Regions from separate parts of the Mesorhizobium sp. M1227 genome, predicted to be linked through region 2. Evidence: riboswitches for the same ligand, from Rfam matches in the RefSeq annotation. Region 2 holds a riboswitch; the other holds the start of a gene.
What was found. A riboswitch is a leader RNA that binds a small molecule or an ion and turns the genes downstream of it on or off. The one in region 2 is predicted to bind cobalamin.
Positions count from the first base shown of each region.

Region 1 (7,246 bases), on a different contig from region 2:
GTCGTCTATGCACTTGCCGAATTGCTCGACATTTGCCGTGCCGACCCCCCGCGTCCCATCCTGCCTCTGCCCTCAGCAGCGAAGCGCCAGATAGCCGCCGCGTTGGAACGCTTGCCATCGGATGCCAGCCGGTGAACAGCGAACCCGGCGGCCAGTGAAGGAACCTGTCATGTATGTACCCGCGCATTTCGATGAACCGAGCCGAGAAGTCCTTTACGAACTGATCGAGAACAGCGCACTTGGCATGCTGATAACCCATGGCCGGAGCGGTCTCGACGCCAATCACATCCCCTTCGAACTTGACACGTCACAGGGAGAAAACGGTACCCTTTATTCCTGCGCGATTAGTACACGTGCCGAAGGAAAGTGCACTTTCTCGCTCGAGTGACTTATTTCAAAGGATGTGATCGCGTTTTGGCACATTCACGGCCCACATGCGGCAGCCGGTAACTCACCACATGGTGAGCAACCAGGAAACCTTCCGGCCTACACTTTCTCCCGGAGCGCGCGTGCTGCAGCAACCATGTTCATGAGGGCAGGGCGGACCTCCTCCCACTTGCGGGTTTTGAGGCCACAGTCCGGGTTTACCCACAGTTGGGCATCGGACAGTCGCTCGCGGGCAAGCATGACGAGATCCGAAATCTCGCCGACTTCCGGGACCCGTGGTGAGTGAATGTCGTAGACTCCGGGCCCGATTTCATTCGGATATTTGGAGCTCGTGAAGGCGTCCAGCAGTTCCATTTTCGAGCGCGACGTCTCAATCGAAATGACATCCGCATCCATTTCAGCGATCGCGTCGATGATCTCGTTGAACTCCGAATAGCACATGTGGGTATGGATTTGAGTCGCGTCCTTTACACCCGTTGAAGCGATCCGGAAGCATTCGACAGCCCAGTCGAGATAGTCGTTCCAATCAGACTGGCGCAGTGGCAATCCTTCGCGAAACGCGGCCTCATCGATCTGGATCATCCTTGCGCCGGACCATTCGAGATCCGTCACTTCGTCGCGGATGGCGAGCGCGATCTGGCGGCATGCTTCGGAGCGGGGTACGTCCTCGCGAACAAATGACCAGTTGAGAATGGTCACTGGGCCTGTGAGCATTCCCTTCACAGGGTTTTCCGTAAGCGACTGGGCGAACTGCCACCAGCGCAGCGTCATCGGATTGGGCCTCGATACGTCGCCGAAGATGATGGGGGGGCGCACGTAACGCGACCCATAGCTCTGCACCCAGGCATGCTGGGTGAAGGCGAAGCCGGACAGCTGCTCGCCGAAATGCTGTACCATGTCGTTTCGTTCGAACTCACCGTGCACCAGCACGTCCAGCCCGATCTCTTCCTGCCAGCAAATTGCAGCCTCGATCTCCTTCTTCAGGAAGGTCTCGTAGTCGACATAGCTCAGCTGGCCCTTCGCATGAGCGGCCCGCGCCCTGCGTACCTGCGGCGTCTGCGGGAAGGACCCGATAGTCGTCGTGGGGAACGGCGGCAGCCCGAGCGTGCCGGCCTGGACTCTGGAGCGCTCGGCAAAAGCGCTCTCTCGTCGCTTCATGCTGTCGTCAATGCTGGCGATCCGCCCCTCAACAAGCGGGTCATGGATCTTCGTGGATGTCAGGCGAGTGGCGGCAGCCTCGGCAGACGCTTTCAACGCGCCTGCCACCGCATCCCTGCCTTGGGACAGGGCCCGGGCAAGCATCACCAACTCGTCGGTCTTCTGGGCCGCGAAGGCGAGCCACGACCTGATGTCCGCGTCGAGCTCCGTCTCCATGCGGAGGTCGATCGGCACATGCAGCATCGAGCAAGAAGGCGCGATCTCGACGCGGTCCAAGGGCCAGCCGGCGACGATCGGTTTGATGCGGTCGAGAATGGCGGGCGCGTTCGCACGCCAGACGTTGCGGCCATCGATCAAGCCAAGCGAGAGCACCAGATCCTTCGGTGCGAGCCGACCCACCGTTTCCAGCTGCTCGGGAGCGCGCACGAGATCAATATGCAGCCCGGCCAGGGGCAGAGAAACCGCGGTTTCGAGATTGTCTCCCAGCGGCCCGAAATAGGTAGCCAGCATGATTTTCAACTCGGGCACGGCTTTTGACAGCTGGCCATAGGCGAATTCGAACGCAGCTCGTTCGTTCGGGTTCAGATCGAGGACAAGCGCTGGCTCATCGATCTGCACCCAATCGGCGCCCGACAGCTTCAAGCTCCGCAGGAGTTGCTCGTAGACGGGCAGAAGCCGTGGTAGGAGCGCGATGGGATCGAAGCCTTCGGCAGGCGATTTAGCCAGCTTGAGGAAGGTGACCGGTCCAAGGATGACTGGGCGTGTGTGAATGCCGAGGGCTTTAGCCTCGAGGAAGTAATCAACCGGCTTCGTCGACGAAAGAGCGAACGTCTGATCATCGTCTAGTTCCGGCACAATGTAGTGATAGTTGGTGTCAAACCACTTGGTCATTTCCATCGCGGTTACGCCAGGCCGATGAGCCGCATGCTGGTGACCACCGTGCCCACAATCCTCCGTCTGACCTTGGTTGCCGCGCGCCATAGCGAAGTAGATGTCGAGTGGGACCTCGCCGCCATTCCAGACGTAACGGGACGGAAGGGCGCCGACCATGGCTGCGGTGTCGAGCACATGGTCGTAAAGCGAGAAGTCGTTCGACGGGATTTTCGACACGCCGCGATCGCGTTGCTCCTCCCAGCTAGCGGCACGGAGCGCCTTCGCCGTCGTGAGAAGGTCGGCAGCGGACGATTTTCCGGACCAGTAGCTTTCAAGCGCGAATTTCAGTTCTCGCCGACGACCGAAGCGGGGCACGCCGAGCGTTGCTACAGGAATTTGCTGAGAGACAGTCATGCATACCCCGATGGTTGGGGCGTCGGTGACAAGGAAGGCGCTAGCAGGCCGGCACGAACGCCAGGCTGCAGCGGCCATCGAGACACCCCGCCCGTGGACGTAATTCGCCGTGGCAGGTCTCCTGGCTCGCGGGGTCATAGCCTCTACCCGTCTTCCCAAGGCTATTCGCCTCAGTGACATGAGTGGGGTTGGCTCGCCGCTAACAGTTGCGGGGGCAGCGCCGGCATCGCACCGGCTTCCCTCTTAGCTCCGCTGCGGCAGCGCCGTACGGAGAACCACGACACAGGAGACAATTACCGCAGTTCGCTTCTTTGTCAACGTCGCATAAAGAAATGTTTATGTCGTTATGTTAAATTTCGGTTGCCATGTTGCCAAAGGTCGCCTTGAAAGCGAAACTATGGAAGCCTTGAGCGGCCGGTAAATCAAAGCAATAACGCACAGCGGTCCAGGAGGATAGGAGTTCGTCGGCTGCCGGCGGCAAACTACCGGCAAGCGCCGTGGTGCTGCTTCCCGCATCATGCGAACGCCACCTCGGCGTCGAACTTCGGCTCCGAGCTTCCGACCGCTATTCGGCTCAATGGCGAGGCTGTTGCCCATGTGGAAGCTGTTGGCCGTGATGCCCTCGGTGATATGACACAACGATTTCGGGGGGAGCACACCGAGGCCAGGCGCAGCGGCGTGTTGCGAAGTGATCGAGGCCAATGTCTCGAACTGCTTGTTCGCAGCCCACCGGCTCAAGGTAACCCGGCTCAAACCACCGGGCCAGCTCAAGTCCTGTCCAAATGAGGCCGAGCGGCAAATCGTCGTGCACGCGCACGGTTTGGCGTTCGATCTTGTGATGCGTCTTGGGCGGACAATCGCCACGGTGCAGCGCGCAGAAGCGGTCCCCAATTGGGAAGCCGAGGGCGGTGAGGGCAAGCCAGCGCCACAGGCGGAAGGGGACTTGGACCTGTTTGCCCTGCTGGACCACAAGTTCGCGACACAGGGCCTCAAGGAGAAGACCAAGAGTGTTTATGCGCGGGACCTCGCCAAATTCATCAAAAGCAGCGGGCAGTCAAAGTTCGGCGCCGATTGACATGGAGATAGCCATCGCGGCGGACCGCAAGCCGGAATACAACCGGGTGCAGGCGGCCAAGCTCGTCCACAAGATGGCGTCGGGCACACACCGGCGATGGGAGAGCGGACCGTGGAGTGCAGGAACTTCACGCCTATCCACGCTCCCGTGGACGTGTCCTGCGGCACATCGGCAGCGATATTGAGGAGGCAGTTGAGCTTCTGGTCGAGCACTCTTACCTGCCACTACCCACGCTTAACGTCATCTCGTACTGAAAACGCACCACGCAAGGTCGAGATGTAACATGCGCCCTTCGTGGATGGTTCTAAGCTTCCTCGGGCGCGGTCAATCTGTGATAACGGTCGCTTGGAACCTGCATCACCGCGACGCGATCAAGGTTGGCGTATCGCGCTCGGTAGTAACCTTCTTCCTCCACTTCGGCGAAACTACACTGGGGAACGTCAAAGGTCGCAGCTTCCAATCCGAAGAAAGTCGTAGCGGTTTCTTCATCCAAGAAGTTCCACTCATCTTCTCCGTCGTCATATGTGACGCGAACATAGGAGGCCATGCGCACGGCTTCCTGATCACCCATCTCTGCGATGATGGCATCGCATTCTTTCTTCAGCTTTCCTGAAACCTCACCCTTATCCCAGTCATCCAAAGCCCGATAGATTTCTGGATGATAATACTCTGGCATCTCCTCTACATCTTCACCGATAAGCTCAATGGTGCGGACATATTGCGGATTTATCAAGAGTATTTTGTTGTCAAGGCTCCAACAATACAGCCATGGCCTGCTTGTGTTATTTCTACGAAGATTATGAAGTTCCTTCAACTGACGTAAAATCGATTCACGCGCCTTTTCATCGATAGGATATTGGCGGCTGCCAACAGTCGTCTTGATTCTGAGCGTGCCGTATCGCGTTTCGGCATCGGCAATTGCAAACGGGCTCGTGCGCCACTCCTCGACATCAATCTTCCAGCCCAGCAGCTCCTCGACCGTGCATTTCAACGTGAGACAAAGGTCCTTGATCTGCTCGACGTTCAACTGCGTTTTGCCTGTTTCCCAACGGGCCACAGTCTGTTGCGTCGTTGCCATCTGCTCTGCCAAATCTTTTTGAGTCATGCCCAGTCGAACCCTAAGCTCTTTCATGTTCATAACTCACCTCGCGTGTTCAACACACGCATTGTGGATGAATTAATCTAATCGTCAAGCGTGTTCAAAAATCGCAGCATGTGTTTTTAGGGCGTCTTCGAGGCTCCGGCAGCCGTTCGTGACCACTTGCGCAAGACACAGGGCTGGTACACAGCACGAATGGGCGATCAAAAATTACTGCTGAACTTCAGATAATTATTGTGGGCGAGTCTGGATCTCTCTGATCGACACGATAGTCGACCATCACCATGATCGGGCCGCTTCGTGGCCGCAGGTCAAGTTGCAGCGTCGGTTCGCTGAACTTGTTGGTCGGATCCAGATTGAGCGTTTCAAAATCCGGCTGACGCAGAAGGATGCCCATCAGTCCCCCAATGACAAGAACCAGCTGGCGGACGAGCAAGGCTCCCGAAACACCTTGGACATCCGCCAGTTCGCCCCAAAGCCAGCTTCCCGCCGCCATGCCGCCGTATGTGGCCGTCTGATAGAGAGAGGGCGCGTCCAACCACCCCCCGCGGCGACGAAAGCTGCACTGTGACGTAAACAGCGAGAATGATTGAATCCAGGCCGCGCCGGCTGGCATGAGGTTGAGACAGCTCAGCCCAACGTGCTCGCTCCATGCCCGAAAGAAGCAGCTGATCGCCAATACAAAGAACGCACCGCGAATGACCCATTCGTTGGAGAGAATTTCTCGGACCCGCCCGATGAGGAGCGCGCCGCAAATCGCTCCCAGGCCGAAGAAGCCGAGCATCACGCCGTAGGTGACTGCGGTCCCTTTGATCTGTTCGCGAGCGACCAACGGCAGGAGAGCCAAAATGACAACGGCGGTGAGGCCGAAAATGAAACTCCGGCACATCACCTTGAGAAGGTTCGGCGACAAGAGCACGTAACGGAAGCCCGCCGCCATCGCACTGCCGAAAGCCTCCCGCGGCAGCGCTTGTCGCGCCCGTTCGGCTTTCCATCGCAACAGCGCAGCGATCAGAGCGAAGTAGCAAAGGACGTTGAAGAGGAACGCGAAGGCCGCACCGGCTGTGGCCACGATTATGCCGCCAATCGCCGGCCCGATGCTGCGCATGAGATTGTAGCTCATGCCGTTGAGCGCAACCCCGCTTGGCAGGTGTTCGCGAGGCAGGATATCTCCCATGGAGGCTTGCCAAGAGGGATCGTGCAATGCCCAACCACAGCCGACTAGGAAGGTGAGACCCAGAAGGGTCCAGGGTGTCATTCCCCGCATAGGTCAGGAACGCCAGGACGGCGGATACGCAGACCATCAGCAGTTGCGCAGTCAACATGATCCGGCGACGGTCAAACTTGTCCGCGAGCGCTCCCGCCGCGAGCGAGAAGATCATGTAGGGGAGGGTGGTCGATGACTGGACGAGCGCCACCATTCCATGGGAGGTGGCGATGCTCGTCATCAGCCAAGCTGCCGCCGCACCTTCCACTAGGGTGCCAAGGTTCGAAATGAGTGCAGCCGACCATAGCGAACGGAAGGTCTTGTGCTGAAAAGGAACCAGTGAAGATGTTCTCTTCGCCATTGTGGGAAGCTTCGGGATCGACCGCGGGGCTGGATTTGGTTCGCCTCACTCAACCATGGCCTCGCCATACAAGCCAAGCTGCCACAGTGGCGCGCCTGCTAACCCAGAAAACTTGGCGGCCTTAACTACCCCCTGAGGAGTGTCTCTCGACATTCCTCAGGGAACTCGACGCGAATGTCTGCAATATCCGCTAAGCGGGCAGAATTTCTGCGACAGCATTTGCTGAAACCCTACTTTACAACAGTGTGGCGCTTCCGGCCGAGCGAAAGCCGGATCGGGAGGTCTTGGGAAGATATCATTGTATCAACCTCGACAACGTTGCCGTTGATCCGCACACCTCGTCCCGAGATCGCCCTTCGCGCTTCCCCTTTGGAGGAGGTCAATCCGGCGCGTACCAGCAAATCCACAAGGGCTACTCCGGCCAACCCCTCGGCGTCATTTAGATGAAGCGTCGGTAGCCCCTCTGCGGCTTCGCCCTGCCCAAATGCTTGGCTAGCCGTGGCCTCCGCCTGTTTGGCGGCGTTAGTTCCATGTGCCAGGGCCGTAGCTTCGTTGGCGAGACGTTCTTTGACGGCGTTTAGCTCGGTTCCTTCAGCCTGTCCAAATCGCTCGATCTCGTTCATCGGCAGATCGGTGAAAAGCTTCAGAAACCGAACGACATCAGCGTCTTCC
Region 1 covers NZ_JAMYLZ010000030.1:2,669-9,914, reverse strand. Annotated here, with positions in the region: gene NKH28_RS26070 (dihydrodipicolinate synthase family protein) at 1-135, shown strand, start outside; gene NKH28_RS26065 (FMN-binding negative transcriptional regulator) at 170-388, shown strand; gene metE (5-methyltetrahydropteroyltriglutamate--homocysteine S-methyltransferase) at 487-2,832, opposite strand; cobalamin riboswitch at 2,927-3,127, opposite strand; gene NKH28_RS26055 (hypothetical protein) at 3,521-3,907, shown strand; gene NKH28_RS26050 (helix-turn-helix transcriptional regulator) at 4,212-5,045, opposite strand; partial or broken gene NKH28_RS26045 (MFS transporter) at 5,230-6,574, opposite strand; gene tyrS (tyrosine--tRNA ligase) at 6,805-7,246, opposite strand, start outside.
Region 1: another riboswitch for cobalamin. It lies ahead of metE (5-methyltetrahydropteroyltriglutamate--homocysteine S-methyltransferase); the one in region 2 lies ahead of NKH28_RS06490 (DUF1636 family protein).

Region 2 (7,246 bases):
CGCGAGCAGCATCGAACGGTAGAAGAGAATTGGCACGACGTCCCCCTCCCCCTCGAGGGGACCCGCGGGGCCGGGTGGGGTCGTCACGGCAGTGCTCGACGTTTTGTGCAGGCGCGCTTCGGAGAGGACCCCACCCCCGGCCTGCGGCCGGACCCTCCCCTCGAGGGAGAGGGGGACACCGCGTTCTACAACCCCCAGTCCCGGCTCGTAAAATCCCGCCTTTGGCACGCTAACAGGTTCGGCTACCGCCGCACCCGATCCAGCGAGACTTGCCAGCCTCTGCACCAGCGCCGTCATATTTGCCGGCCCGCCCTCGCGGAAGTAGCCAAGCAGGGCGTCCAACTCCTCGCGCGGCAGCGTCGAGCCTTCGATCAGTCGCAAATCCTCGTCGTGGCTCTCGCCCGGTAGGAGCGCCAGCTTGATACCGCGATTTCGCGCGATAGCGGCGAGCTGGTCGCAGCCATAGCGCCACCAGTCATAGCCGCCGAGGATGCGGACCAGAATGACCTTGGCGTGGCGGGCGACACTGTCGATCCACAGGTCGACGGACATCGGATGGCGCAGGTCGCGCAAGGCGGCGAGCCGCATCGACGGCAGGCGGTGCGCATCTGCCTTCCACGCCGCCGCCAGCCCGGCCAGGTCGCTGTCGGTGAAGGACAGCGCCACGACATCCGCAGGCGTTTGCCTGAGATCGACAGGCTCGGCGAGATCGTCGAGCGAGGCGGATGTGGTGGTGAGGATGTGCATCGCGGCTCGTACCTGGGGTCAGCCGGCGAGGATACGCTCGATGGCCGGGCGGTTCAGCCCTTTCAGGCCGATGACGACGAGGCGCGAGCGGCGGTCGTCTTCAGCGGTCCAGGCGCGGTCGTAATGGTGGTTGACGCGCGGACCGACGGCCTGCAGCAGGAGCCGCATCGGCTTGCCGCCGACTTCGACGAAACCCTTGACGCGCAACACGTTTTCTTCCTCCGCCGCCGTGGCGACCCGTTGTGCGAGCTCGTCCGGGTTGGACACGGACGCGATGTCGATGACGAACGAGTCAAAATCGTCATGTTCGTGGTCGAGCTCGTCGTCGTGGTGGGTCTTGCGGTTCTCGATGTCGTCCTCGACGGCGAGGCCGAGGCCGAGCAGCACCGACGGGTCGACCTTGCCTTGCGAAGTCGGTACGATCTTCACCGCCCGCGCAACGTGCTTGCCGATGACGGCATTGGCACGGGCCGAGCCGGCTGCGTCCATCAGGTCGCTCTTCGACAGGATGATCAGGTCGGCGCAGGCGAGCTGGTCCTCGAACACTTCCTCGACCGGATCGTCATGGTCGAGCGTCTCGTCCTGCGCGCGCTGGGCCTGCAGGGCGTCCATGTCGTTGGCTACGCGGCCATCAGCCAGCGCCGGTCCGTCGACCACGGCAATGACGCCGTCCACCGTCACGCGGCTTTTCACCGACGGCCACTGGAAGGCCTGGACCAGCGGCTTGGGCAAAGCGAGGCCGGATGTCTCGATCAGGATGTGGTCGACCCTCGGCGTCAGCGACAGGATCTGGTCCAGCGCTGGGACGAAATCGTCGGCGACGGTGCAGCAGATGCAACCATTGGCCAGCTCGACGATGTTTTCCTCGGGGCAGGTGTCGATGCCGCAGCCCTTCAGGATCTCGCCGTCGATGCCGATGTCGCCGAACTCGTTGACGATGATGGCCAGGCGCTTGCCTTTGGCGTTTTCGAGCAAATGGCGGATCAACGTCGTCTTGCCGGCGCCGAGAAAGCCGGTGACCACGGTGCAGGGAACGCGCGAAAGGGAGGCAGCGGTCATGTCAGGTCCTTCAAAAGGTCAAGGGGAGGGATGCGGGCAACCAGGCCGCGCTTCAGGCAATCGGGACGGCCGCGCCATGGAATGAGCCCATCCGTCGAGGTGGCGAACAGCTTTGCCCCGGTGACGAGATCGGCGCCGCTGGTCGTGATCAGATCACCGAAGACGTAGCTCCAGCAGCCGTCGCGCAGCATGGCCGCGCTGAGCCGGCGCTTGCAATTGCCGAGGCATTCGACGGTGCGGATTTTGATGTTGTCGCTGGAAGCAGCGCGGCGCGTGTCCTCTGCGAGCAGTTCGCCGGCGCGTGGATGAGCGTCCGAACCGGTCTCGTCACGGCAGGACGAGCAGACGATGACGGTAACGCCGGCCGGGGAATCACCATGGCCGGACAATAAATCCGCTGTCTCAGCCGGAAAACTGCTGTCGCGTTCCAAATCAGGCTCCTTGCCCGGAAAACCCGCCAGGCGATCGGATTCTTAGGTCCTAGACGGCAGGTCTCCTGGCTCGCGGGTCATCGCCTGGGTGCCGCCTTCCCGGGAATATCCCAGTGGTTTTCGGCCTTGGCTCGTCGCTTACAGTTGCGGGGACAGCCGCGGATTTGAAATCGAGATTTCGCACCGCATTCCCTCTTGGCCCCTGCCGTTGCGGGCAGGGGACCGTCTGGAACGGATTTAGGCTTGTGGAGGCAGTTGTGTCAACGCACGTCTATGGCGCGGCGATATCCGCGAGCGGCCGGCCCAAATCGCCGGCGGCGGTCACCTCGATGCGTTCCAGGCCGAGCCAGCCCTGCATCTGCTTCAATTCCTTGAAGAGTTCGGCAGCGGTTTGTGGCGGGGCGCCGGGCTCCGCATAGGCGGCATGGACGCGCAATACGCCGGCCGGACGGTCGGCCCTGAGGTCAACGCGCCCGACGATGCTGTCGCCGAGCAGGAATGGCAGCACATAATAGCCATACCGGCGCTTTTCGGCCGGCGTGTAGATCTCGATGCGGTAGTGGAAGTCGAACAACCGCTCGGTGCGCGATCGTTCGAAGACGACAGGATCGAACGGCGCGAGCAAGGCGCGCGCCTCGATCCTGCGCGGCAAACGGGCGTCCTTGTGGAGATAGGCTGTTTTGTTCCAGCCGTCGACGCTCACCGGCAACAGCTCGCCGGCCTCGACCAGCTCCTCGATGCGGCCCTTGATGTCGGCGGGCGAGAGGCGGAAATAGTCGCGCAGGTCGCCTGCCGTGGCGATGCCGTGGGCGCGGGCCGAGATGCGCAGCAATTCGCGGTGAGCGTCTTCGGGGGAGGGCGTTGGCAGACTCAGTATTGTTGGCGGCAGCACGCGCTCCGGCAGATCGTAGAACCGTTCGAAGCCGCGGCGATGCGCCGTGGTGATGCGGCCGGCCCAGAACAGCCATTCGAAGGCGTGCTTGGCATGGCTCCAGCCCCACCAGCCGCCCGAACCCTTCTGCCCTTCGAAAGCCGACGCCGCGATCGGGCCTCGTTCGGCGACCTCGCGATAGATGTCTTCGATATAGGCGGCGTGCTCGCGACCCCATTTGGCCAGTCCGCTGTACATTTCGTCGCCGCACTCGGCCCGCTGCATGCGCCAGCGCATCAGCGGATAGGTCTCGACCGGCAAGAAGGAGGCTTCGTGCGCCCAATATTCGAAGACCATGCGCTTGCGCGTTACGGCGGCGTCGTCGAGCAGCGCCAGCTTGTAGGGGCCAAGCCGCGAATAGAGCGGCATATAGTGGGCGCGCACCACGGCGCTGACGGAATCGATCTGCAGCAGGCCGGTACGGGCAAGCACGCGGGCCAGATGCCGGCGGTCAGGCGTGCCGGTGGGGCGCGGGTCATTGAATCCCTGTGCCGCCAGCGCAATGCGGCGGGCCATGGCAAGCGAGATTTTTTCCTTCATGAAGGCGGCATCCGGACGATTTTAGACAGAGAAAATGACCTGCGATTCCGTGCCATGCTAACAGGGTTTTGGCGGCATCCATGTCAGGAGAGAAAAGTGGAGTAAAAAGTGAAGGAAATCAAACAGGAGCGGATCGGACCAGTTTTCCCGGATATGCCGTCCAGCACCGCGATTTGAACAAGGTTTGACTTGCTTCGCCGAAAGCGCTGCGCTAACCCTCGCCGCGTTGCAGCATAGAGCCCCCTTAAAACGGTTCAGTGGTTAAACTGTCACGCTTCCGCAAGTGGGTCCGGTGCTGTAATCAGAGTGGATTGGCCGCCAACGGAAACTGCAGCATGAACGCACTTTTAGGTTCGTACCTGCCCATCGTCCTGTTCATCGGCGTGGCGCTGATCGTCGGGCTGGCGCTGCTCGCCGCACCGTTCCTGGTGGCCTACCGCAACCCCGATCCGGAAAAGCTTTCCGCCTACGAGTGCGGCTTCAACTCGTTCGACGACGCCCGCATGAAGTTCGATATCCGCTTCTACCTGGTGTCGATCCTGTTCATCATCTTCGATCTGGAGGTGGCCTTCCTGTTTCCGTGGGCGGTGTCGTTCAGCCAGATCGGCATGCTCGGTTTCTGGTCGATGATGGTGTTTTTGGCGGTGTTGACCATCGGCTTTGCCTATGAATGGAAAAAAGGAGCGCTGGAATGGGATTGAACGACAGTTCCGGTACGCTCGTCGCGCCGAAGCCCAAGGGCCTCATCGATCCCAACACCGGCAGGCCGGTCGGGTCCGACGATCCATTCTTCCTGGAGATCAACAACGAGCTCGCCGACAAGGGCTTTCTCGTCACCTCGACCGAGGCGCTGATCACCTGGGCGCGCAGCGGCTCGCTGATGTTCATGACGTTTGGCCTCGCCTGCTGCGCCGTCGAGATGATCCACACGTCGATGCCGCGCTATGACAGCGAGCGCTTCGGCGTGGCGCCGCGCGCGTCTCCGCGCCAGTCCGACATCATGATCGTCGCCGGCACGCTGACCAACAAGATGGCGCCGGCGCTGCGCAAGGTCTACGACCAGATGCCGGAGCCGCGCTACGTCATCTCGATGGGCTCCTGCGCCAATGGCGGCGGCTATTACCATTATTCCTATTCGGTGGTGCGCGGCTGCGACCGCATCGTGCCGGTCGACATCTACGTGCCCGGCTGTCCGCCGAGCGCCGAAGCGCTGCTCTACGGCATCCTTCTGCTGCAGAAGAAGATCCGCCGCACCGGCACGATCGAGCGGTGAGCGGCATGACCCAGGCGTTGAATGACCTCTCGACCTATCTCGGCGAGAAGCTGATCGGCCGGATCGGCGCGGCGGTGCTCGCCTATGGCGAACTCACTATCTCGGTCGAGCCGCGCGACCTGATCGAGGTGGTGACCTTCCTGCGCGACGACCCGAAATGCCAGTTCATTTCGATCATCGACGTTTGCGGCGCCGATTATCCGTCACGGGCAAAGCGCTTCGACGTCGTCTATCACCTGCTGTCGCCGAAGCAGAATATCCGCATCCGGCTCAAGGTCCAGGCCGACGAAGAGACGCTCGTGCCGTCGATCACCGGGATATATCCCGGCGCCGACTGGTTCGAGCGCGAGACCTACGATCTCTACGGCGTGCTGTTTTCGGGCCATCCCGATCTGCGGCGGATCCTGACCGACTACGGCTTTGAAGGCCATCCGCTGCGCAAGGACTTTCCGCTGACCGGCTTCGTCGAGGTGCGTTACGACGACGAAGCCAAGCGCGTCATCTACGAGCCGGTGGAGCTCAAGCAGGAATTCCGCAATTTCGATTTTCTGTCTCCGTGGGAAGGTACGGATTACGTGCTTCCGGGGGATGAGAAGGCGAAACAGTGAGTAGTGAAATAGTGAGTAGTCGGTAGGAAAGAATTGGAGCAACGGATCGAATCTTATCGTGACCTGAAGGTGTGGCAATCGGCGATGCTACTCGCTGAAGATTGTTACCGCATCACCAAAGGGTTTCCGAGAGAGGAGATCTACGGCATGACCTCTCAAATGCGCCGATCGGCGGTGTCGATCGCAGCCAATATCGCGGAGGGGTACGGTCGGGAGAACAGAGGTTCGTTCGTTCAATTTTTGCGCATGGCGCAAGGTTCGTTGAAGGAACTGGAAACGCACATACTACTGGCATGCCGGGTTGGCCTGCTACGAAATGACAACGAGATTGAGCTGCTGCTGCGATGCGAAGAGATTGGAAAAATGACGAGATCTCTTATCCGAACGGTGCAGGCCAAGCAGGCGGAATGAAGCAGGCATTGAGATTGATGATCACTACTCACTACTCACTACTGACTCTTCGCCAGAGACGCCAAAATGGCTGAAACTTCGGTCCGCAACTTCAACATCAATTTTGGCCCTCAACACCCTGCGGCGCATGGCGTTTTGCGCCTTGTGCTGGAGCTTGACGGCGAAGTCGTCGATCGCGTTGACCCGCATATCGGGCTGTTGCACCGCGGCACGGAAAAGCTGATCGAGGCCAAGACTTATCTGCAGGCCGTGCCCTATCTCGACCGGCTCGATTATTGCGCGCCGATGAACCAGGAGCATGCCTTTGCGCTTGCCGCGGAGCGGCTGCTCGGTATCGAGGTGCCGAAGCGGGGCCAGTTGATCCGAGTTCTCTATTCGGAAATCGGCCGCATCATGTCGCATATCCTCAACGTGACGACGCAGGCGATGGATGTCGGCGCGCTGACGCCGCCGCTGTGGGGCTTCGTCGAGCGCGAAAAGCTGATGGTGTTCTATGAGCGCGCCTCGGGCTCGCGCATGCATGCTGCCTATTTCCGCCCCGGGGGCGTCCATCAGGATCTGCCGCAGAAGCTGATCGAGGACATCGGCAAGTGGATCGACCCATTCCTGAAATCGGTCGACGATCTCGACGCGCTTTTGACCGGCAACCGTATCTTCAAGCAGCGCAATGTCGACATCGCGACGGTGTCTCTGGCCGACGCATGGGCCTGGGGTTTTTCCGGCGTCATGGTGCGCGGCTCGGGCGCGCCGTGGGACCTGCGCAAATCGCAGCCCTACGAATGCTATGCCGAGCTGGATTTCGACATTCCGATCGGCAAGAACGGCGACTGTTTCGACCGTTATCTGGTACGCATGGAAGAGATGCGGCAGTCGGCGAAAATCATGCGCCAGTGCGTCGACCTGTTGCTCGGCAAGGAAGGCAGCGGGCCGGTGTCTAACCTCGACGGCAAGGTGGTGCCGCCGAAGCGCGCGGCGATGAAGCGCTCGATGGAAGCGCTGATCCATCACTTCAAGCTCTACACCGAAGGCTACCGCGTGCCGGCCGGCGAGGTCTATGCGGCGGTCGAGGCGCCGAAAGGTGAGTTCGGCGTCTATCTGGTCTCCGACGGCACCAACAAACCCTATCGCTGCAAGCTGCGCGCGCCCGGCTTCGCGCACCTCCAGGCCATGGACTTTTTGTGTCGCGGCCACATGTTGGCCGACGTCACCGCCGTTCTCGGCTCCCTCGACATCGTGTTTGGTGAGG
Region 2 covers NZ_JAMYLZ010000003.1:198,115-205,360, forward strand. Annotated here, with positions in the region: gene NKH28_RS06480 (cobaltochelatase subunit CobN) at 1-747, opposite strand, end outside; gene cobW (cobalamin biosynthesis protein CobW) at 766-1,806, opposite strand; gene NKH28_RS06490 (DUF1636 family protein) at 1,803-2,237, opposite strand; cobalamin riboswitch at 2,276-2,479, opposite strand; gene NKH28_RS06495 (winged helix-turn-helix domain-containing protein) at 2,509-3,708, opposite strand; gene NKH28_RS06500 (NADH-quinone oxidoreductase subunit A) at 4,044-4,409, shown strand; gene NKH28_RS06505 (NuoB/complex I 20 kDa subunit family protein) at 4,400-4,981, shown strand; gene NKH28_RS06510 (NADH-quinone oxidoreductase subunit C) at 4,987-5,589, shown strand; gene NKH28_RS06515 (four helix bundle protein) at 5,623-6,000, shown strand; gene NKH28_RS06520 (NADH-quinone oxidoreductase subunit D) at 6,067-7,246, shown strand, end outside.